DNA from 3 places in the Pantoea eucrina genome. Region 2 is predicted to be linked to each of the others. Evidence: predicted binding sites of a transcription regulator. Region 2 holds the regulator's gene; each other region holds the start of a gene.
The links. The regulator ArgR, encoded in region 2, controls arginine synthesis, uptake and breakdown. The targets are predictions, from matches to a motif close to ANTGAATAAAAATACANT.
Positions count from the first base shown of each region.

Region 1 (7,536 bases), 330 kb from region 2:
GTGGCGCACCCGATAATGTACTCTCCTGCAGAGAGCTGGCTGTCAGTGTATCAATTTGCACCGGTCAGCAGTGAACCGTTATTGCCGTTTTGCGCAGTGCTGAACAGCGGCTGCCCGGCACCGGGAGCCGTCTTCAGTACCCAGACGCGGCCGTAGTGGTTATAGAAGCCGGCCAGATGTGCGGCGTCCGGGCCTACGCCCTGATAGATATCAAAGTGCTGGCCTTTGATTGCGCCACCGACGTCCAGCGCCACCATCAGACGCATTTCATACTTACCGTTGAACTTACCTTTTGCATTCAGCTGCGGCACTTCCGCCAGCAGTGCCGTGCCCGCCGGGATCAGAGAGCGGTCAGAGGCAACCGACGCTTTGGCAATCAGCGGAACTGCGCTGGCACCCCGCACCGGCACGTACTCTTCAGGTTTAAAGAAGACAAAGGACTGGTTGGTCTCCAGCACATCACGCACTTCCTGCGGTGAATGCTCCTCAGCCCACTGCCGGATGGCCTGCATCGACATATCTTCGCGTTTGACTTCACCGCGATCGATCAGCTCTTTACCGATGCTGTGATAAGCCCAGCCATTTTTACCGCCGTAGCCAAAGAAGCGCAGCGGACGTCCGTCCCCAAAATCGACGTAGCCGCTGCCCTGCACATCCATCATAAAGTTGTCGATCAGTGAGTTGCTCCAGGCGATAACGTAGCGCTCATCGAGCGCGCCGCTATAAATGCCGGCGCGGCTCGGCAGCTTCGCCCCGCGCGGGCGCGGCGGCATGCGGTAAATAGGATACTGAAACTCGCCCTGCCGGGTATAACGCGCTTCCACTACCGGCGTGTAGTAACCGGTAAACTGCACGTTGCCATAATTGTCGGTGCCTTCCATCTGAAACGCATTCAGGCCGAACTGACGCAGCTGACGCGTATCTGCACCCGAAAGCAGCCAGTTCTGGATAGCGCTGTAGGTGTCATTATTACGGCTGAACAGACGCGAGGAAGCGGACTGAATCTGCTGCACCTGCAGGCCGAAATCCTGCCCGTTAACCGGACGCCCTTTGGCATTAGGCTCATTAACCAGCCCGAGCGGTTGCTCCAGCTTGCCATCAATATATTGCTGACCGCGATCGGTCGGCTTTGAGCTACAACCCGCTAATAGCGCCAGAAATGCGCCAGTGAGTGCATACTTTACCTGGTGTCCGTTCATGACTCTCTCTTGTTGTCGGTTGTTCGCCCGGCGACGATAGCAAAGCCCTGGTCATAATGAAATCTGCCACCCGCCATCGCCTTCACATCTGTACGTTTTTTCATCCGGATGCGACATTATTCAGCAACTGCTTATGGATTTCACCCGTTAAGCGCAAAAAGGGGTTGCATCGTCACGCGCCAGGTGTATAGTGCGCATCCACGGACGCGGGGTGGAGCAGCCTGGTAGCTCGTCGGGCTCATAACCCGAAGGTCGTCGGTTCAAATCCGGCCCCCGCAACCAATTCTTCTTAATGAAGAGACAATATGAAGTGTCGCTCAGGCGACAGACGGACGCGGGGTGGAGCAGCCTGGTAGCTCGTCGGGCTCATAACCCGAAGGTCGTCGGTTCAAATCCGGCCTCCGCAACCAATTGTCTTAAGAAGAATACAATGTGAAACGTCGCTCAGTGCGACAGACGGACGCGGGGTGGAGCAGCCTGGTAGCTCGTCGGGCTCATAACCCGAAGGTCGTCGGTTCGAATCCGGCCCCCGCAACCAATTCTTCTGATGAAGAAACATAAAACACCTTAACGGGTGTTTTTTTGTTTCTGCCGCCGGAAAAAAGCGGCATTGCTGCCGCCCTGCCCTTACCGCCGTGCCAGCACGCCGCCTTTATCAAAATAGGCTTTGATACCGTGAAAAATCGCTTCGGCCACCTGATGCTGATAGCGTGCGGTTCGCAGCTTGCGCTCCTCCTCCACGTTACTGATAAACGCCGTCTCAACCAGAATTGACGGGATATCGGGCGCTTTCAGCACGGCAAAACCCGCCTGATCAACCGTACGCTTATGCAGATGATTGATGTGCCCCATGCGCGCCAGTACCTCTTTGCCAAATTTCAGGCTGTCACTGATGGTCTGACGCTGCACCATATCGAACATCGTGTGGTCGAGATAGCGATCGCCGCTCATGCTGACGCCGCCAATCAGATCGGCTTCGTTCTGCGTCTGTGCCAGGAAACGGGCTGCGGCAGAGGTCGCGCCGCGCGTGGAGAGCGCGAATACCGAAGAGCCACGCGCTGCCCGGCTGGTAAACGCATCGGCATGAATCGAAACAAACAGATCGGCACGCTGCTTGCGCGCTTTTGCCACCCGCACGCGCAGTGGAATAAACACATCTTCGTTACGCGTCATGTAGGCTTTCATATTGTGCTCTTTATCGATCAATGCCCGCAGGTAGCGACCAATCTTCAGCACAATATCCTTTTCACGCGTTTTGTATTTGCCGTGCGCACCGGGATCTTCGCCGCCGTGTCCGGGATCGATCATGATAATGATCGGACGATCGCGCCCCGCCTTACCCGGCAACGGTGCCTGCGCAGGCTGATCGCGCTCCAGATCGCCTTTGTTGTAATCGTTGAGCAGCGCCAGCAGCGGATCGTCGGCGTGCGATGCCTGACTGGGATACAGATCCACCACCAGCCGGTTTTTGATACCGGCCACGGGCGCCAGGGTAAAGGTTTTTGGTGCGACGTTACGCTTCAGCTCCAGCACAATCCGTACCGTGTGCGGATCAAACTGCCCGACCCGGGCCGTTTTGATAAAGGGATCGTCTGTGCGCACCAGCTTATTGATGCCTTTCAGCGCCGGATTGATATGCAGATTTTTGATATCAATGACCAGGCGTTCAGGGTTGCTCAACGCAAACTGCTTGTAGTGCAGCGGGATATTCGACTCCAGCGTGACGCGGGAGTACGTTGATGAAGGCCAGATGCGTACCGCAACAATGTGCTGACTCGCTGCCAGCCCGGTACGCGTTACGCTAAGTAGCCATAGCGCACCGGCACCTTGTAATAACCGTCTTCGGGAAAAAGCCTGGGACATGCCACTCCAACTACTGTGTTATGTATAAATCTGCGTCAGCCGACGCTCAGAAAGCGAAAACTTTATCCAATCTGGCAACGCTTGTCTCGTCGGAAAAGCCAGATAATGCAGGCTGTTATCAACGGATGCATCTGAAAAATCGTAAAGTAACGTCAGGCGCAACGCTTGCAATACGGCGAAAAACAGAATAAAAATACACTAATTACGAATAACCATTCACAGAGGGTGCACCGTGAAGGAACGCAGTACCGAGCTGGTTCAGGGTTTTCGCCATACCGTTCCCTATATTAATGCCCATCGCAACAAGACGTTTGTCATCATGCTGGGCGGCGAAGCCATTGAGCATGAAAACTTCTCCAGTATCGTTAACGATATTGGCCTGCTGCATAGCCTGGGCATCCGTCTGGTGGTGGTCTATGGCGCACGTCCGCAGATTGATGCCAGCATGGCGCAGCAGCAGCTGGAGCCTCTCTATCACAAACACACCCGCGTGACCGATGCGCAATCGCTGGAGCTGGTAAAGCAGGCGGCGGGCCGTCTGCAGCTTGATATTACGGCGCGTTTGTCGATGAGCCTTAACAACACGCCGCTGCAGGGCGCGCATATTAATGTCGTCAGCGGTAACTTTATCATTGCCCAGCCGCTGGGCGTGGATGATGGCGTTGACTACTGTCACAGCGGACGCATTCGCCGTATTGATGAAGAGGCGATTCACCGCCAGCTGGATAATAACGCGATTGTACTGCTCGGCCCGGTCGCCGTCTCTGTAACCGGCGAAAGCTTTAATCTCACCTCAGAAGAGGTTGCCACGCAGCTCGCCATCAAGCTCAAGGCAGAGAAGATGATTGGCTTCTGCTCCGAGCAGGGCGTGACCGATCGCGCTGGCACAATTATTTCAGAGCTGTTTCCCGGTGATGCGCAGGCGCGCATTGATGAGATGGAGAGCGACGGCGATTTTCTGTCCGGTACGGTGCGCTTTCTGCGCGGCGCGGTGAAAGCGTGTCGCAGCGGCGTGCGCCGCAGCCATCTGATCAGCTATCAGGAGGATGGCGCACTGCTGCAGGAGCTCTTCTCACGCGACGGTATCGGTACACAGATTGTTATGGAATCTGCTGAGCAGATCCGGCGCGCCAACATCAACGATATTGGCGGCATCCTGGAACTGATCCGTCCGCTGGAGCAGCAGGGTATTCTGGTACGGCGCTCGCGTGAACAGCTGGAGATGGAGATCGATAAGTTTACCATCATCCAGCGCGATAATATGACCATCGCCTGTGCCGCGCTCTACCCGTTCCCGGATGAGCAGATTGGCGAAATGGCGTGTGTGGCAGTACATCCCGACTATCGCAGCTCATCACGCGGCGAGCTGCTGCTGGATCGCGTGGCGCTACAGGCGCGGCAGATGGGGTTAAAAAAGCTGTTTGTGCTCACCACCCGCAGCATTCACTGGTTTCAGGAGCGGGGCTTTACGCCAGTAGATATTGAGTCGCTGCCAGAGAGCAAGCAGCAGATGTATAACTATCAGCGTCGTTCAAAGGTGCTGATGGCAGATTTAAAATAAGCCACGTATTCCAGGGCCGCATAAATGCGGCCCCTGCGTGATCCTGTAGGGGCGCCATTTATGGCGCCCTGGCCACACGGGAAATTCCGGGCCGCGTTATTTTCCCCCAGGGCCGCATTAATGCGGCCCCTACAGACCGGTGATATTTTTCGTAGGGGCGCCATTTATGGCGCCCTGCCCTGGCCACATTATCCTGTACGAAGCTTTACGCGTCAGACGTCGCGCCAAGCCGTGACAGCAGGCCGCTGCGGCGCTGCGTGCGCAGCTGGACTGCGCGACGGAAAATGTTTTCATCACTGTAGAGCGTCAGCTGCCTGCGGGCACGCGTAATCGCGGTATAAATTAACTCCCGCGTCAGCACCGGTAAAAACTGGGCCGGCATCACCAGCGCGGTGTGCTCAAACTCCGAACCCTGCGACTTGTGCACCGTCATGGCCCAGGCGGTATCGTGTGCCGGCAGTCGGCTCGGCTGGACCGCTTTGATGGTCCCGTCCGGCAGCGGGAAGAAGACCTTCAGCACGCCCTCCTCGTCTGTCAGCGTGATACCGATATCGCCGTTAAACAGGCCCAGCGCGCTGTCATTGCGCGTGACCATTACCGGCCGTCCCGGATACCAGCGGCTGCCGCCTGCGGGGCGACGGATCAGCTGCAGCTGTATCAGCTTCTGCTCAATACGCTGATTGAGTCCTTCCACGCCAAACGGCCCTTCGCGCAGCGCGCACAGCAGCTGATAGCGGCCGAAAGAGGCGAGGATATCAGCCGGCGCGGCATCCTCAGCTACCTGCTGCAGAAAGTCCCGATAACCAGCACCAATCTCATTCAGCATTCGCTGATACGCTTCACCGCTGTTTAGCGGCGCACGCGCAATATCACTGAAATTGCTCTGAAAGGCGCGCTCCACCGCCTGCGCATCACCGGCGTTAACGGCTGCTGCCAGCTGGCCGATGCCGGAGCTGGCATCAAAACGGTAGCTTTTACGCAGCAGGCAGATCGCATCGCGCACCGCGGGTGCTGCGGTTTCATTACTGCCGCCGATCTCACAGCCGGTCATCAGCGTCAGCTGCGTGGCGCGCACCGGACTGTAGCCCGCCTCCGCACAGCGACAGATATCGCCCAGTACCGCTCCCGCCTCTACGGAGGCAAGCTGGTCGCGGTCGCCGAGAAAAATTACCCGCGCCTGCGATGGCAGCGCGGCAATCAGGCTGGCCATCATGCCGAGATCCACCATGGAAGCTTCATCCACCACCAGCACATCGAGATGCAGCGGATTACCGGCATGGTAACGCAAACGCTGCGTTTCAGGCTGTGCGCCCAGTAGGCGATGCAGCGTGGTGGCCTCCTCCGGAAAGCGCTGGCGCTCCTGCTCGCTGACCGCCAGCTGCTGCAGCGCTTTTCCCAGTGACTCCGTCAGGCGCGCCGCCGCTTTGCCGGTTGGGGCCGCCAGCTGAATGCGCAGCGCGCCGTCGCTCAGGCGGATCAGCGCCGCCAGCAGTTTTGCCACGGTGGTGGTTTTGCCGGTGCCCGGCCCGCCGGAAATCACCGCGGTCTTCTGCGTTAATGCGACAGCAGCGGCAATCTTCTGCCAGTCATCCGGCGCGGTGCCAAACAGCGCATCCAGCACGCTGCGTACCTGCTCCGGGGCAAACGGCTGCGGCGCAGCCTGAGGATGGAAAAAGCGCGCCACGTCACCTTCATGATGCCATAAGCGATGCAGATAGAGCCGGTCGTCGCTCAGTACAACAGGGGCCGCGCGATCGCGGGAGCTGAGCGCATCCCAGCCCGCCAGCAGGCTGTGCCAGTCGTGCGGATCGCCTGCTGCCTGCCAGATCGCCTGCGCCAGTTCGGGATGACGGCCGCGAAACAGCTGCTCGCGGTTAAGCTGGGCCAGCGGCAGGCAGACATGCCCTTCTCCGGCTTCAGCGCTGAGACAGGCAGCAGCCAGTAAGCGGGCGGGTTCATCGCTGGTGGCTATCAGCTGAGCAAACTGCACGTCCAGCGGGCGCAGCAGCCGCAGCTCTGTTGCCTGCTTTAATAGCGTAGTGATATCGCTCATGCATCCTCTCCCTGCCCGCGAAACAGGCTATCAAGTTGTGTGACAAATTCAGCGGCAGGACGGGTGAAAAAGACGCCATTATCAGGCGAACTGCCATCCATACCGCGCAAAAACAGATAAAACACGCCGCCCATATGCTGCTCATAGTCGTAATCGGGCAGCCGGTGCTGCAGAAACCGGTGCAGCGCCAGCGTATAGAGCTGATACTGCAAATCGTAGCGATGGTCAATCATCGCCTGTGCCATGGCATCCGGGGTATAGGCTTCATGACTCTCCCCCAGCCAGTTGGATTTATAATCCAGCAGGTAATATTTTCCGTCCCGGCGAAACACCAGGTCGATAAAGCCTTTGAGCATGCCCTGCACCTGACTGAAGTTAAGTGCGGGCGCCTGCGCAGAGAGCGGGTCATGCTGGCGCATCAGCCGGTCCAGCGCGGGAGCGGTAAGCAGAGCGCTGATAGGCAGATAAAACTCCATCTCAATCAGGCGGTCGCGTGCGGCCACGTCAGCCAGCCGGATCTGCTGCGCATTAAGCGGCGTAGTCACAACCCGCTCAATCCAGCTGCTCAGCACCGGCTGCCAGTGCAGCGGGTAGCCGTTCTGCTGCAGATGCTGCTCCAGCAGCTCCGTCCCTGGCGGCTGGGTAAAGTCGATCGACTCAAACAGCTCATGCAGAAACGTACCCGGTGCGGCACCGCGCGGAAAATGATGTGGCGTCAGCACAACCTCTTCGGTCGCCGCCTGCTGCTCTTCACCCGCCGCTTCCAGGTCGAAGTGGGGCACCACCTCCAGCAGGCGATGCGCGCTGTGCTGCTGCAGACCTGAATAGCTGGTCACGCGCCACGATTCAGCCAGCTGGCG
Region 1 covers NZ_CP083448.1:2,667,430-2,674,965, forward strand. The annotation lists gene mltA (murein transglycosylase A) at 51-1,199, opposite strand; tRNA gene LAC65_RS12745 (tRNA-Met) at 1,405-1,481, shown strand; tRNA gene LAC65_RS12750 (tRNA-Met) at 1,533-1,609, shown strand; tRNA gene LAC65_RS12755 (tRNA-Met) at 1,661-1,737, shown strand; gene amiC (N-acetylmuramoyl-L-alanine amidase AmiC) at 1,827-3,062, opposite strand; gene argA (amino-acid N-acetyltransferase) at 3,295-4,623, shown strand; gene recD (exodeoxyribonuclease V subunit alpha) at 4,829-6,676, opposite strand; gene recB (exodeoxyribonuclease V subunit beta) at 6,673-7,536, opposite strand, start outside.
Region 1: the regulator ArgR is predicted to act here: its motif matches at 3,245-3,262, upstream of argA (amino-acid N-acetyltransferase).

Region 2 (7,536 bases):
AAAGTTGACATGGCGGAAGCCAGTAAGCCGCATACCGGCAGCTATCGCACGTTCAACGACTTCTTTGTCCGCCCGCTGAAAGAGGGTGCCCGCCCTGCCGATCCTGACGCCTCGCTGCTGGCGCTGCCGTGTGACGGCGCGATCAGCCAGCTGGGCCGCATCACCGGCGATCAGATTTTTCAGGCGAAAGGACACTACTATACGCTGCAGGCGCTGCTGGCAGGCAACGACGAGCTGGCAGAGAAGTTTATTGATGGGGAGTTCGTTACCACTTATCTTGCCCCGCGCGACTACCACCGCGTGCATATGCCCTGCAACGGCATTCTGCGTGAAATGATCTACGTGCCAGGCGACCTCTACTCCGTTAACCCGCTCACGGCGCGCAATATTCCTAATCTGTTTGCGCGTAATGAGCGCGTTATCTGCGTATTTGATACCGATCACGGCCCGATGGTGCAAATTCTGGTGGGTGCCACTATCGTCGGCAGTATTGAAACTGTCTGGGCAGGAACCGTGACGCCGCCGCGTGAAGGTGTGATCAAACGCTGGCGCTATCCTTCTGCCGAACATGATGGTGCGGTCGTACTGCTGAAAGGTCAGGAAATGGGCCGTTTCAAGCTGGGTTCAACCGTGATCAACCTGTTCGCTCCTGACCGGATAAAACTGGCGGAAAGCCTGGAGGCGGAAAGTAAAACGCGTCTCGGCCAGCCGCTGGCTATTGCACTGCCGCAGTCTGGCGACAGCGCCCCGCTGACTCAATAATCAGAGACCTGCTCCCGTGCGCGCTTTCCTTGTTCTACTGCTGAGCCTCGTGCTCAGCAGCCCTCTCTGTGCCGCCTCCCTCCCCTCCACTACGCAGCTGCAGCAGGAGCTGGATGAGGCGAAATCCGCTAAAAACAGTCCTGCACAAACCGAACAGGTGCAGGCGCTGGAAGCGGCCATCAATTTTCTCTCTGAACGCAGCGACTCGCTGGAGCGGGCGAAGCAGTATCAGCAGGTGATCGACGATTTTCCCCGGCTGGCACGCGAACTGCGCCAGCAGATCGCCACGCTGAACGAGACCAGCAAACCCGTACGCAGCAACATGAGCAATGCGGAACTGGATCAGGAAATACTCCAGGTCAGCAGCCAGCTGCTGGAAGAGGGACGGCAGGCGCAGCAGGAGCAGGACCGCGCACGTGAAATCAGCGACTCGCTGGCGCAGCTGCCGCAGCAGCAGACTGATGCGCGCCGTGCCATGACGGAGAATGAGCGTCGCGCGCAGGGCATTTCAAACAACGCGTCACCCCTTGCCCAGGCGCAGGTGTATGCCCGTCAGGCGGAAAGCGCAGCGAGCAAAGCCCGGGTGGATGAGCTGGAGCTGGCGCAGCTTTCAGCCAATAACCGTCAGGAGCTGGCCCGCATGCGGGCAGAAGTGCATCAGCGGAAAGCCACGCAGCTGGATAACTATCTGCAGGCGCTGCGCAGCCAGCTGAACAATCAGCGTCAGCGCGAGGCGGAACTGGCGCTGGAGCGCACGGAGCAGCTGGCGGAAAACAGCGGCGATCTGCCGCCCACCATTAGCGAGCAGCTGCGTATTAATCGTCAGCTCTCTGCCGATCTGAATCAGCAGGCGCAGCGTATGGATCTGGTCGCCTCGCAGCAGCGTCTGGCAACTAATCAGACGCTGCAGGTGCGCCAGGCGCTGAGCACGCTGCGCGAGCAGTCACAGTGGCTGGGCGCCTCTAATTTGCTGGGTGAAGCGCTGCGCGCGCAGGTAGCCCGTCTGCCCGATATGCCAAAAGCACAGCAGATCGATAGCGAAATGGGCGAGCTGCGGGTACAGCGGCTGCACTATGAGTCACTGCTCGAGCGTCAGCAGACATTGCGTAAAGAGAAGCAGGAAGATGGCACGCCTTATACCAGCGAACAGAGCCGGATCCTGGACGCGCAGCTGCGCACCCAGCGTGAACTGCTTAATTCGCTGATCTCCGGCTGCGATACGCTGATTCTGGAGATCACTAAGCTGCGGGTGTCAAACACGCAGCTGCAGGATGCGCTCAGCGAAGTTAAAGAGGCGACGCATCGTTACCTTTTCTGGACGGCAGATGTCAGTCCGGTGGGCCTGAAGTATCCCCTTGAGGTAGCAAGCGCCCTCACCCGCCTGCTGTCGCTGGATACGCTGGGTCAGATGGGCAAAGCGCTGGCCATGATGTTTACCAGTCGCGAAACGGTGCTGCCGATTATGGGTGCCGTGCTGCTGGTGGGTTTCAGCATCAGCTCACGCCGCCACTACAACGCGTTTATGGCGCGCGCCGCCAGCCGCGTGGGCAAAGTGACACAGGATCGCTTCAGTCTGACGCTGCGGACGGTATTCTGGTCCATTCTGGTGGCGCTGCCGCTGCCGGTGCTCTGGGCGGCACTGGGGTATGGCCTGCAGCATGCGTGGCCCTATCCGTTTGCCGTGGCGATAGGGGATGGCATTACCGCCACGCTGCCTCTGCTGTGGGCGTTTATGATTAGCGCCGCCTTTGCCCGTCACGACGGCCTGTTTGTCGTGCATTTTCGCTGGCCGCAGACGCGGGTGGCGCGCGCCATGCGCTACTATTCGCTGACGGTTGGGCTGATTGTACCGCTGATCATGCTGCTGATCGCCTTTGGCAATCTGGAAGATCCGCAGTTTTCCGCGACGCTGGGACGACTCTGTTTTGTGCTGATTTGCGGTGCACTGAGCATTGTCACGGTCAGCCTGAAGCGCGCCGGTATTCCGCTTTATCTTGATAAAGAGGGCAGCGGTGATAATTTTGTCAATCGCATCCTGTGGAACCTGATGATCGCCATTCCGCTGGTGGCCGCTTTTGCATCCTGCATCGGCTATCTGGCAACCGCCCAGGCGCTGCTGGCTCGCCTGGAAACCTCAGTCTGTATCTGGTTCTTCCTGCTGGTGATTTATCACATTATTCGCCGCTGGATGCTGATTCAGCGCCGACGCATTGCGTTCGATCGCGCCCGCCAGCGTCGCGCTGATATGCTGGCCAATCGCGCCCGCAGTGAAGAAGAAAAAGAGCAGCAGAGCGCCACCAATACTGACACCATTGAAATTGATGAGCCGGTGATTGACCTCGATGCCATCAGTGCGCAGTCGCTGCGGCTGGTGCGCTCTATCCTGACGCTGATTGCACTGGTATCGGTGATCCTGCTCTGGTCGGAAATCCACTCCGCGTTTAGCTTCCTCGATAACATTCCGCTCTGGGATGCCAGTACCACGGTTCAGGGCGTTGAGAGTGTGCAGCCTATCACGCTGGGTGCGGTGCTTATCGCCATTCTGGTGCTGATCATCACCACGCAGCTGGTCCGCAATATGCCTGCGCTGCTGGAGCTGGCGCTGCTGCAGCATCTCAGCCTCGCGCCGGGTACCGGCTACGCCATTACGACGCTGACCAAATATGCGCTGATGCTGATGGGGGGCCTGATAGGCTTCTCAATGATTGGCGTGGAGTGGTCAAAGCTGCAGTGGCTGGTCGCTGCACTGGGTCTTGGGCTCGGATTTGGCCTGCAGGAGATTTTTGCCAACTTTATCTCCGGCCTGATTATCCTGTTTGAAAAACCGATCCGCATCGGCGATACCGTCACTATTCGCGATCTTACCGGCAGCATTACGCGTATTAACACCCGCGCGACCACCATTACCGACTGGGACCGGAAAGAGATTATCGTGCCCAATAAAGCGTTTATTACCGAGCAGTTCGTGAACTGGTCTTTGTCAGATTCCGTTACGCGTGTGGTGCTGACGATTCCGGCGCCGGCGCGCGTAAACAGTGAAGAAGCCACCACCATACTGAAACAGGCGGCCGAGCGCTGCACCTATGTGCTGGATATGCCGCCGCCGGAAGTTTACCTGGTGGACCTGCAGCAGGGTATTCAGCTGTTTGAGCTGCGCGTGCATGCGGCAGAGATGGGCCATCGCATGCCGCTGCGGCATGAGCTGCATCAGCTCATTCTGCGGGGCTTCGCGGAGCACAATATTGAGATGCCTTTCCCGCCCTTCCAGGTGCGTATGGAAACGCTGGGACGCAAAACGCCTGCCGGCAATGGCACGGCGGCGACGCAGACCTTCAAATCTGGCGGACTGTAACAAAAACGCCCGGCTTCAGCCGGGCGTTTCACACTGCGTAACAGGAGTTACTGCTTCACAAACTCTTCACCCTGCGCAATATCTTTTTTCAGCGTCTCCAGCATGCCGTTCAGCGCCTGCTGTTCAAATTCGCTCAGCGTGCCCAGCGGGCGACGTTCGGCAATCCCGTTTTTCCCCAGCAGCAGCGGCTGAGAAAAGAAGCGCGCATATTCACCATCGCCTTCGACATAGGCGCATTCAACTACATTGGCCTCACCCTGCAGCGCACGGATCAGCGACAGACCAAAGCGTGCGGCGGCCTGCCCCATTGAGAGAGTCGCCGATCCGCCACCCGCTTTGGCTTCTACCACTTCGGTGCCGGCGTTCTGAATACGCTTTGTAAGATCGGCGATCTCCTGCTCGCTGAAGCTGACGCCCGGCACCTGCGACAGCAGCGGCAGAATGGTCACGCCAGAGTGGCCGCCCACGACCGGCACCTCTACTTCTCCTGGCTGTTTACCCTTGAGCGCAGCGACAAAGGTATTAGCACGAATGACATCCAGCGTGGAGACGCCAAACAGCCGGTTTTTATCGTAAACGCCGGCTTTTTTCAGCACCTCTGCGGCGATCGCCACGGTGGTATTAACCGGATTAGTAATGACGCCAATCAGCGCTTTAGGTGCCGTGCTGGCTACCTGCGCGATCAGGTTACGGACAATGCCCGCGTTAACGTTAAACAAATCCGCGCGATCCATGCCGGGCTTACGCGCTACCCCGGCAGAAATCAGGACCACGTCGGCCCCCTTCAGCGCAGGGGTGGCATCTTCACCGCTAAAACCTTCAACCGTCACAGCGGTAGGGATATGGCTGAGATCGACCGCCACGCCAGGCGTGACCGGTGCAATATCATAGAGAGAGAGGGCGGAACCCGCGGGTAACTGCGTTTTGAGCAGCAGAGCCAGCGCTTGGCCAATACCGCCAGCGGCTCCGAGAACGGCAACTTTCATCCTGAACTCCTTATTAAGATGGGGCAAAGATATGCCAGAAATCCATCAGCTTACGAGTTTAGTCAACATCTCAGGCGATAGCGACATAGCCGTTGCGCACAGGCAGCCTGCTGCTATCTGCTTCCGATACCGCTCTGTTTCAGAAGCGCCTGAATGATCTTATCGCAGCCAGCAGAGATATACGGCTTTGATCGTCGATCTGGTTGTTACCACGTCAATAGTATAACAACTTTGCAACCTCTGCTTTGCGCGTCAGCGCGCGATTTTGGTGCGTAGCCAGTTTCTGCTAGAATGCCCGTCCCGCGCGGACGTATGGCGAAAGTCGCTGCTGACGCATTGCATAAAAATTCATCTAAATGCATAATAATTTATCAGCTGCAGGCTTGTTGCCTGCTGCGCCTCTCATTCATTGGTAGCTTATGCGTAATCCTTCAAAACAAGACGACCTTATCAAGGCATTTAAAGCCTTGCTTAAAGAAGAAAAATTCAGCTCTCAGGGCGAAATCGTGCAGGCGCTGCAGGAAGATGGCTTTGAAAATATCAATCAGTCAAAAGTCTCCCGCATGCTGACAAAGTTTGGCGCGGTGCGCACGCGCAACGCGAAAATGGAGATGGTTTACTGCCTGCCCGCTGAACTGGGCGTCCCTACCGCTACCAGCCCGCTGAAAAACCTGGTGCTGGATATCGATTACAATGAAGCGCTGGTCGTGATTCATACCAGCCCGGGCGCCGCGCAGCTGATTGCCCGCCTGCTCGATTCTCTCGGCAAAGCAGAAGGAATTCTGGGTACTATCGCCGGCGATGACACCATTTTCATCACCCCGGCGCGTGCTTTTACCGTTAAGCAGCTCTATGACGCGGTACTGGTGCTGTTTGAGCAGGAGCTGTAACACTTCTTTGCCGGTGGCCAGTCTGCCGGCACCTTCTGGCGTTCAGATACCTGATGTCCTCTGTTACTTCGCCCCGCCTTTATCGCTAAAGGTTATCAGGCTGGCTGATATAGGTCAGACCTTTAAGCTCCTGTTACTCTCAGCCATATATTCTCCTGCCTGTAACCGCTCTTTCGCCCGTTTTAACTAATTTTCTCGCCAGCGTGCAGCGGCATTGACCATAAACTTTGGCACGAAAAGTTAATTTGACGCAGATCACTGTTTTTGCGAAAAAAAAGCGCTTAACGGATGAAAAATAGCCGATTTTAATAACTTAACGTTATAAAAAGGTGGCATAAGGATAAAGGATAACAACGAAACATTATTAGCGAAGTATTAATTTCCCGCGTGATTAGATCTATACTTCTTTTCGTGACGCAAATCACACTAACTAAAAAGATAAAAATCACAGACGAGGAAAATACCATGAACGTTAAAGCGGCTATCGCCACCCTAAGCATTCTTTCTGCACTCTCATTTGGCGCTTCTGCAGCAGATTCTATTTCTGCCGATCAGGCAGCGAACCTGCAGTCTGCCGGCACCATCAGCGTCAGCGGCGTGGGCGGCTCGCCAATGGATATCCACCAGCAGCTGAATGCGAAAGCCGATGCGCAGGGCGCAAAAGCGTATCGTGTTATCGAGGCTTATAACGACAACACATACCACGCTACAGCTGAACTCTATAAATAACTGTCAACCGGCGTGATACAACGCCGATGCTAATCGACGACCCGCTTACTCTGGTGTAGCTGCAGGTTGTTGATGCTAACGAGGAGATACATCATGAAAATCAAAACAACTCTTGCAACGGCTGGCCTGCTCTCTCTGTTTGCCTTTGGCGCCTCTGCGGCTCAACTGGTTACCAGTGAATCAGCACAAAATCTGCAGCCTGCTGGCAGCACCATCTCAATCAGCGGTACCGGCGGTTCACCAATGGATTATCGCGAACAGCTTTCTCAGAAAGCTGATGCGCAGGGCGCCAGTGCTTACCGCGTCATCGAAGCGCGTACCGGCGACAGCTATCATGTGACCGCCGAACTCTATAAGTAATTCCTCGTCACCCCTGACGAACCCTTTGGCCCCGCTTTGCGGGGCCCTTTTTGGGTTGTATTACTGAGCGGTAAAGCGGAGCTGGCCCTCCAGCTCCTCTTTTGCCTTTTCAAATAGCAGGATCAGTGCGCTATACCGGCGTTTCTGCCCTCTCCCCAGATTAACGAAGACAATTTCCAGCGGCAGCGGAAGCTGTTCACCGGTCATCACCCGCCAGAGATCGTCCGGATCGCGAATAGCGGCCTCGTTCAGCATAAAACGCTCGCCAAACTGACTGTAGAAGTGGGCCTGATCGACGATTTCATCAAAATCGAAACGCTCGGTTCGCATGCTGTATCCTCCTGCTAAGAGAGACCGCCCAGATGCAGCGCTTTGACTTCCAGGTACTCTTCAATACCCAGCACTGAGCCTTCGCGTCCCAGACCTGATTCTTTAATCCCGCCAAACGGCGCCACCT
Region 2 covers NZ_CP083448.1:2,999,573-3,007,108, forward strand. The annotation lists gene asd (archaetidylserine decarboxylase) at 1-762, shown strand, start outside; gene mscM (miniconductance mechanosensitive channel MscM) at 779-4,114, shown strand; gene mdh (malate dehydrogenase) at 4,162-5,100, opposite strand; gene argR (transcriptional regulator ArgR) at 5,520-5,990, shown strand; gene yhcN (peroxide/acid stress response protein YhcN) at 6,456-6,719, shown strand; gene yhcN (peroxide/acid stress response protein YhcN) at 6,813-7,079, shown strand; gene LAC65_RS14235 (barstar family protein) at 7,140-7,409, opposite strand; gene LAC65_RS14240 (NAD-dependent succinate-semialdehyde dehydrogenase) at 7,424-7,536, opposite strand, start outside.

Region 3 (7,536 bases), 790 kb from region 2:
CGATGCTGACCGATCAGTGGTACGTGCGTACTGCCCCGCTGGCGAAAGTTGCGGTAGAAGCGGTAGAGAACGGCGACATCCAGTTTGTACCGAAGCAGTATGAAAATATGTACTTCTCCTGGATGCGCGATATTCAGGACTGGTGTATTTCACGCCAGCTCTGGTGGGGGCATCGCATTCCGGCGTGGTATGACAACGACGGCAACGTCTATGTCGGCCGCACCGAAGAAGAAGTGCGTCAGGAAAATAATCTGGCTGCAGACGTGGCGCTGCGTCAGGATGATGACGTGCTGGATACCTGGTTCTCCTCCGGCCTGTGGACCTTCTCTACTCTTGGCTGGCCAGAGAACACCGAAGCGCTGCGCACCTTCCACCCCACCAGCGTGCTGGTGAGCGGCTTCGACATTATCTTCTTCTGGATCGCGCGCATGATCATGCTGACCATGCACTTTATCAAAGATGAAAACGGCAAGCCGCAGGTGCCGTTTAAGACCGTCTATATGACCGGTCTGATCCGCGATGAAGAGGGACAGAAGATGTCGAAGTCGAAAGGCAACGTCATCGATCCGCTCGATATGGTTGATGGGATTTCGCTGGAAGCGCTGCTGGAGAAACGTACCGGCAACATGATGCAGCCGCAGCTGGCGGAAAAAATCCGCAAGCGCACCGAGAAGCAGTTCCCGGACGGCATCGTGCCATCAGGCACTGACGCCCTGCGCTTTACGCTGGCCGCGCTGGCCTCAACCGGACGCGATATCAACTGGGATATGAAGCGTCTTGAAGGCTATCGCAACTTCTGTAATAAGCTGTGGAACGCCAGCCGCTTTGTGCTGATGAATACCGAAGATCAGGATTGCGGTCAGCAGGGTGGCGAACTGAAGCTGTCGCTGGCGGATCGCTGGATCCTGAGCGAGTTTAACCGCACGGTGAAAGCGTACCGTGAGGCGCTGGACAGCTATCGCTTCGATATCGCGGCCAATATTCTCTATGACTTCACCTGGAATCAGTTCTGCGACTGGTATCTGGAGCTGACCAAGCCGGTGATGAACAGCGGCAGCGAAGCGGAGCTGCGCGGCACGCGCAACACGCTGGTAACGGTGCTGGAAGCCCTGCTGCGTCTGGCACACCCGATTATTCCGTTTATTACGGAAACTATCTGGCAGCGCGTAAAAGTGCTGAAAAACATCGATCATGACACCATTATGCTGCAGCCGTTCCCGCAGTATGACGCGGCGAATGAGGATGCCGCAGCGCAGGCAGACATTGAGTGGATGAAACAGGCGATTGTCGCGGTACGTAATATCCGTGCTGAGATGAACATCGCGCCGAGCAAGCCGCTGGATGTGCTGCTGCGCGACTGTTCCGCTGACGCACAGCGTCGCGTGGAAGAGAACCGCAACTTCCTCTCCCGCCTGGCGCGTCTCGCGAGCCTGACGATCCTGCCGGCGGGCGACAAAGGCCCGGTCTCTGTGACCAAGATCGTCGAGGGCGCAGAGCTGCTGATCCCGATGGCCGATCTGGTCAACAAAGAGGCGGAGCTGGAGCGTCTGGCAAAAGAGCTGCTGAAGCTGGATGTTGAGATTGAGAAGATCCAGACCAAGCTGGCGAACGAAGGCTTTGTGTCGCGCGCCCCGGAAGCGGTGGTCGCGAAAGAGCGCGAGCGCGTGGCGGAGATGGAGCAGTCAAAAGCAAAACTGATTGAACAGCAGGGCGTGATTGCGGCATTGTAAGCGCTTAAGACCTGTTCGTTAACCGAAGCCGGGCTCTGCCCGGCTTTTTTATTACCGGAATTCTGCCATGAGCACCCTCACCTCACTGAATCTGCAGGTCCGCCCGATCTGCGCCGCGGACAACCAGCCGATTGCACAGGTGATCCGCACGGTGTCAGCCGAGTTTGGCCTGACCGCGGATAAAGGCTATACCGTCGCCGATCCCCAGCTTGATAGCCTGTTTGAACTCTACAGTACCCCAGGGAGCGCCTACTGGATTGTGGAGCTGGAAGGCAGCGTCGTGGGCGGCGGCGGCATTGCGCCGCTGGCGTGCAGCGCGCCCGATATCTGCGAACTCCAGAAGATGTATTTTCTGCCGCAGGTGCGCGGGCTCGGCCTGGCGCGTGAACTGGCGCTGCGCGCGCTGGCGTTTGCCCAGGCGCAGGGGTTCCGCCGCTGCTATCTGGAGACCACCGCCAGCCTGACGCGGGCGATTGCGCTTTATGAAGCGCTGGGATTTACGCACATTGACCGCGCCATGGGCTGTACCGGTCACGTCGATTGCGAAGTGCGGATGCTTAAAACGCTGGCGTAGAAGCCCGCACTCAGAACGCGGGCACGCCGCTGTGAAAGCGCAGCTCCGTATCCGGCTCGCCGATCAGGCGCGCTTCCGCTGCGCCGATCGCCTGCACGCGCGGTGTAATATCGCGCGGTGAGATCTGCGCTGCCAGCGCAAGGTAGTCCTGATAGTGACGCGCTTCTGAACGCAGCAGCGAGATATAGAACTTCTCCAGCTGCGCATCCAGATGCGGTGCCAGGCTGGCAAACCGTTCGCAGGAGCGCGCTTCAATATAGGCGCCGCAAATCAGCTTATCCACCAGCGTATCGGGCTCATGGGTGGTGACCTCCCGCAGCAGCCCTTTTGCATAGCGGCTGGCGGTGATTTTGCGGTAAATCAGACCGCGCGCCTGCATGATCTCCCATACCTGATAAAAGTGGTGCAGCTCCTCTTTGATCAGCAGCACCATCTTCTCCACCATCTCATCCGCCCACGGCAGTTCGTTGCGCACGATAACGCTTTTGGTCAGATTTTTATGCGCATTGATGAAGTCGCTGCTGTGCGCTTCGCCAAAGACAAACGCCTCATAAGGTTCGAGCCACGCCAGAATCGCCTCACCGCTCGGTTTATCTGCCACATATTTACGGATCAGCCATACGGCGGTCTGTGCCGCTTTCAGCTCACATACCATGTGATCGGTCAGCAGCAGCGTAAGATTTTCCGGTTTGCGCGCCTCTGCGATCCACGCCTCAGGCGTGCGACAGTGCAGGAACTGGTGGATGGGTGCTAATAGCGGGGCGTAATTCATCGGTGGTCTTTACAGGCAGGTAAGTGAAACGGGCGACAGGCGCCGCCCGGTACAATCAGTGACGGACGCCGTTATCCTCGCCGTCGTCGTCCATCTCTTCATCTTCGTCTTCGTCATCTTCCGCGTTGGGATCTTCGAAGTAGGTACCCCAGCCGTCATAATCGACGTTGTATTTGCCCACCAGGTTCACCAGCTGCTCAACCTGCGCATCGATCAGTTCAGGTTTCAGGGCAGATTCGCTGAGGATATCCACACACATTACCGTGGTGCCATCTTCCAGCTCCAGCTCTTCCGGCTCGGTGACTTCATAGCCCAGCTTAAACGCATCAACTGCCGCTTTTTCCAGCGAGTCGAAGTTGTTGCAGGAGAGATGATGTTCAATGGTGTAGAGCGCGTCCGGATCGCTTCCGTCATCCAGCAGCTCTTCGATGATCAGACGCGTCTCTTCGCGCTGTTCTTCCAGCAATGCTTCGTATGCCATGTGTGAGTCCTCAAAATGGTGGCAGTGAATGCAATTATTTTCCCATACTGCCTCGCGCGCCACTACACAAAACAGAAAGTTTATTTGCGCCGGGGTTGAAAATGAATATTCATACCATTAAATTGAATTTTAATTCATTATTAAGCAGCTTACGGAGCAAAGCATGAGCCAGTTATATTCGAAACATTTCCTGCGGTTGCTGGATTTTACTCCGGCAGAGATCGCCAGCCTGCTGTCGCTGGCCGCTGAATTAAAGCAGGCCAAAAAAAGCGGCAGTGAACCGCGCTACCTTACCGGCAAAAATATTGCGCTCATCTTCGAAAAAGACTCGACCCGTACCCGATGCTCTTTCGAAGTTGCCGCTTACGATCAGGGTGCAAACGTGACCTATCTCGGGCCGGGCGGCAGTCAGATTGGGCATAAAGAGTCGATGAAAGACACCGCCCGGGTGCTGGGACGCTTCTATGACGGTATTCAGTATCGCGGCTATGGTCAGGCGCTGGTGGAAACTTTGGCTGAACACGCCGGTGTACCAGTGTGGAACGGTCTGACCGATGAGTTTCATCCTACGCAGCTGCTGGCCGATCTGCTCACGATGCAGGAGCAGCTGCCGGGTAAAGCGCTGAGCGACATGACGCTGGTGTATGTGGGCGACGCGCGCAATAACATGGGCAACAGCATGCTGGAGGCCGCCGCGCTGACGGGGCTCGATTTGCGTCTGGTAGCGCCTGAAGCGTGCTGGCCGGAGAGCGGGCTGGTAGAGACGTGCCGGGCAGCGGCGGCGCAAACCGGCGGCAAAATTACGCTGACGGAGAATATCGCCGAAGGCGTGCAGGGTGCAGACTTTATCTATACTGACGTCTGGGTCTCTATGGGCGAGGCGAAATCGGTGTGGGAAGAGCGTATCGCTCTGCTGCGCCCCTATCAGGTTAACAGCGCGATGCTGGCGCTGACCGGTAATCCGCAGGTGAAGTTTCTGCACTGCCTGCCCGCTTTTCACGATGACAAAACCACGCTGGGCCAGCAGCTGGCGGCGCAGTACGGACTGGAAGCCGGAATGGAAGTCAGCGAAGAGGTATTTGAGTCGGCGCACAGCGTGGTATTCGATCAGGCGGAAAACCGCATGCACACCATTAAAGCAGTGATGGTGGCCACGCTGGCTCAGCGCTGATTAACGCCAGGCAAACGTTTACTTAGCGCTTGCTGCCCGCCCGCGAATGCGTATAATGCGCCACAATTTGCCGGAGGAAATATGCCACAGTGCCAGCCACATTTTGCCGCTCCCGTCCGCCTGAACGCAGGCGGCACCGCTGTTTCTTTCCGCTATTCACCGATCGTTATAAAGCCCCTGTAAAGGGGCTTTTTTTTGTCCGCTATCCGGCAGCACTGAGGAGAAAGCTATGGCTAACCCGCTATATCGCAAACACATCATTTCCATCAACGATCTTAATCGCGATGAACTGGAGCTGGTGCTGCATACCGCTGCCCGGCTTAAGGCGCAGCCGCAGCCTGAGCTGCTGAAGCATAATGTGATTGCCAGCTGTTTTTTCGAAGCCTCTACCCGGACCCGCCTCTCGTTTGAGACGGCGATGCATCGCCTGGGGGCATCGGTGGTCGGGTTCGCCGACGGCGGTAACACCTCGCTGGGCAAGAAAGGCGAAACGCTGGCCGACACCATTTCCGTCATCGGCACCTACGTTGACGCTATCGTGATGCGCCATCCGCAGGAGGGTGCGGCGCGTCTGGCCACGGAATTTTCCGGCGGCGTACCGATCCTCAACGCCGGCGATGGTGCGAATCAGCATCCGACGCAAACCCTGCTCGATCTCTTTACCATCCGTGAAACGCAGGGGCGGCTTGATAACCTCAGCGTCGCGATGGTCGGCGATCTGAAATATGGCCGTACCGTGCACTCGCTTACGCAGGCGCTGGCAAAATTCACCGGCAACCGTTTTTACTTTATCGCCCCGTCAGCACTCGCCATGCCCGCCTATATTACCGATATGCTGGATGAACAGAACATTGTCTGGACGCGGCACGACAGCATTGAAGAGGTGCTGCCTGAACTCGACATTCTTTATATGACACGGGTGCAGAAAGAGCGTCTCGATCCGTCAGAGTACGCCAATGTTAAGGCACAGTTCATTCTGCGCGCCGCCGATCTGCACGGCGCGCGCGGCAATATGAAGGTGCTGCATCCGCTGCCGCGCGTGGATGAGATCGCCACCGACGTCGACAGCACGCCCCATGCCTGGTATTTCCAGCAGGCGGGGAACGGCATTTTTGCCCGCCAGGCGCTTCTGGCGCTGGTACTGAATAGCGAACTGACAGACTAAGGAGCCGACGATCATGACCCAGGATAATAAACTGCAGGTAGAAGCGATTAAACGCGGCACGGTAATCGATCATATTCCGGCCCAGACGGGATTTACGTTGCTGTCGCTGTTCCGCCTGACGGAAACCGAGCAGCGTATTACCATCGGCCTTAACCTTCCTTCCGGCGAGATGGGACGTAAGGATCTGATCAAAATCGAGAACACTTTTCTTACTGAAGATCAGATCAATCAGCTGGCGTTTTATGCGCCGCACGCTACGGTAAACCGTATCGAAGAGTATGAGGTGGTGGCCAAAATTACCCCAACGCTGCCGGCGCGCATTGAGCAGGTGCTGACCTGCCCGAACAGCAACTGTATCAGCCGCAGCGAGCCGGTTTTCTCCAGCTTTGCGGTAAAGCAGCGTGAAGATGATATCCACCTGCAGTGTAAATATTGCGAGAAGTCGTTTGCCCGCCATGTGGTGCTGGGTCACTGGTAATCATCTGACCGCTCCCTATAATGGGAACCCTTGCTTACGCGGCGAGCGCCCCGCTGGCCGCGCACTTCTGAGGAGAAACGATGTCTCGCGAAATCAGTACGGAACAGGCTCCCGCCGCTATCGGTCCCTATGTGCAGGGCGTAGATCTCGGCAGCATGATTATCACCTCCGGACAGATCCCGGTCGATCCGGCAACCGGCGCGGTCGCCGATGATGTGGCAGCCCAGGCGCGCCAGTCGCTGGAGAATGTCAAAGCGATTGTTGAAGCAGCCGGTCTGCAGGTTGGCGACATTGTCAAAACCACGGTCTTTGTCAAAGACCTCAACGACTTTGCCACGGTTAACGCCACTTACGAGGCGTTTTTTACTGAGCATCAGGCCAGCTTCCCGGCGCGCTCCTGTGTCGAGGTCGCCCGCCTGCCTAAAGATGTCAAAATTGAGATTGAAGCGATCGCCGTACGTCGCTGATCCCCTGCCCCTCTCCCGGCCGGGAGGGGGGACTCACCACTTCCTTGCGGCATATCAAGCCATACGCAATTAATCCCGCCCCGGACACAACATATAGTCATTACACTACCTGAAATATCTATATATAGCTCAGGAGTGGTGAATGGTGACGACGGTTATAAAACGCGACGGCTGCAGAGTCCCCTTTGATATACAGCGTATTGAACAGGCCATTGCGGCGGCGGCAGAGGCAGTGGCGCAGTGCGATCCTGCCTGGTGCCGGGCGCTGGCTGAGCAGATTGGTCAACAGCTGGCCGCGCGCGCGGAAGTCGATATCCATGAGATCCAGCTGGCGGCTGAAGAGGCGCTGATGCATGCCGGTAAACCGGCGGTGGCGCGCGCGTGGATTGAGTATCGCCACGACCGGGACCGGGCGCGCGAGCAGCGCAGCCGGCTGCATCACGCCATCAGGGGGCTGGTGGAGCAGACCGACACCGCGCTGCTGCATGAGAATGCGAACAAAGACAGTAATGTCATCCCGACCCAGCGCGACCTGCTGGCGGGCATCGTGGCAAAACATTATGCGCAGCGGCATCTGCTGCCGCGCGCGGTGGCCGAGGCGCACGATCGCGGCGAGATCCACTATCACGATCTCGATTACGCCCCCTTTTTCCCGATGTTCAACTGCATGCTGGTCGACCTGCGCGGCATGCTGACCC
Region 3 covers NZ_CP083448.1:400,483-408,018, reverse strand. The annotation lists gene LAC65_RS01865 (valine--tRNA ligase) at 1-1,730, shown strand, start outside; gene LAC65_RS01860 (GNAT family N-acetyltransferase) at 1,798-2,304, shown strand; gene miaE (tRNA isopentenyl-2-thiomethyl-A-37 hydroxylase MiaE) at 2,315-3,076, opposite strand; gene rraB (ribonuclease E inhibitor RraB) at 3,132-3,557, opposite strand; gene argF (ornithine carbamoyltransferase) at 3,721-4,728, shown strand; gene pyrB (aspartate carbamoyltransferase) at 4,958-5,893, shown strand; gene pyrI (aspartate carbamoyltransferase regulatory subunit) at 5,907-6,371, shown strand; gene ridA (2-iminobutanoate/2-iminopropanoate deaminase) at 6,452-6,838, shown strand; gene nrdD (anaerobic ribonucleoside-triphosphate reductase) at 6,981-7,536, shown strand, end outside.
Region 3: the regulator ArgR is predicted to act here: its motif matches at 3,679-3,696, upstream of argF (ornithine carbamoyltransferase).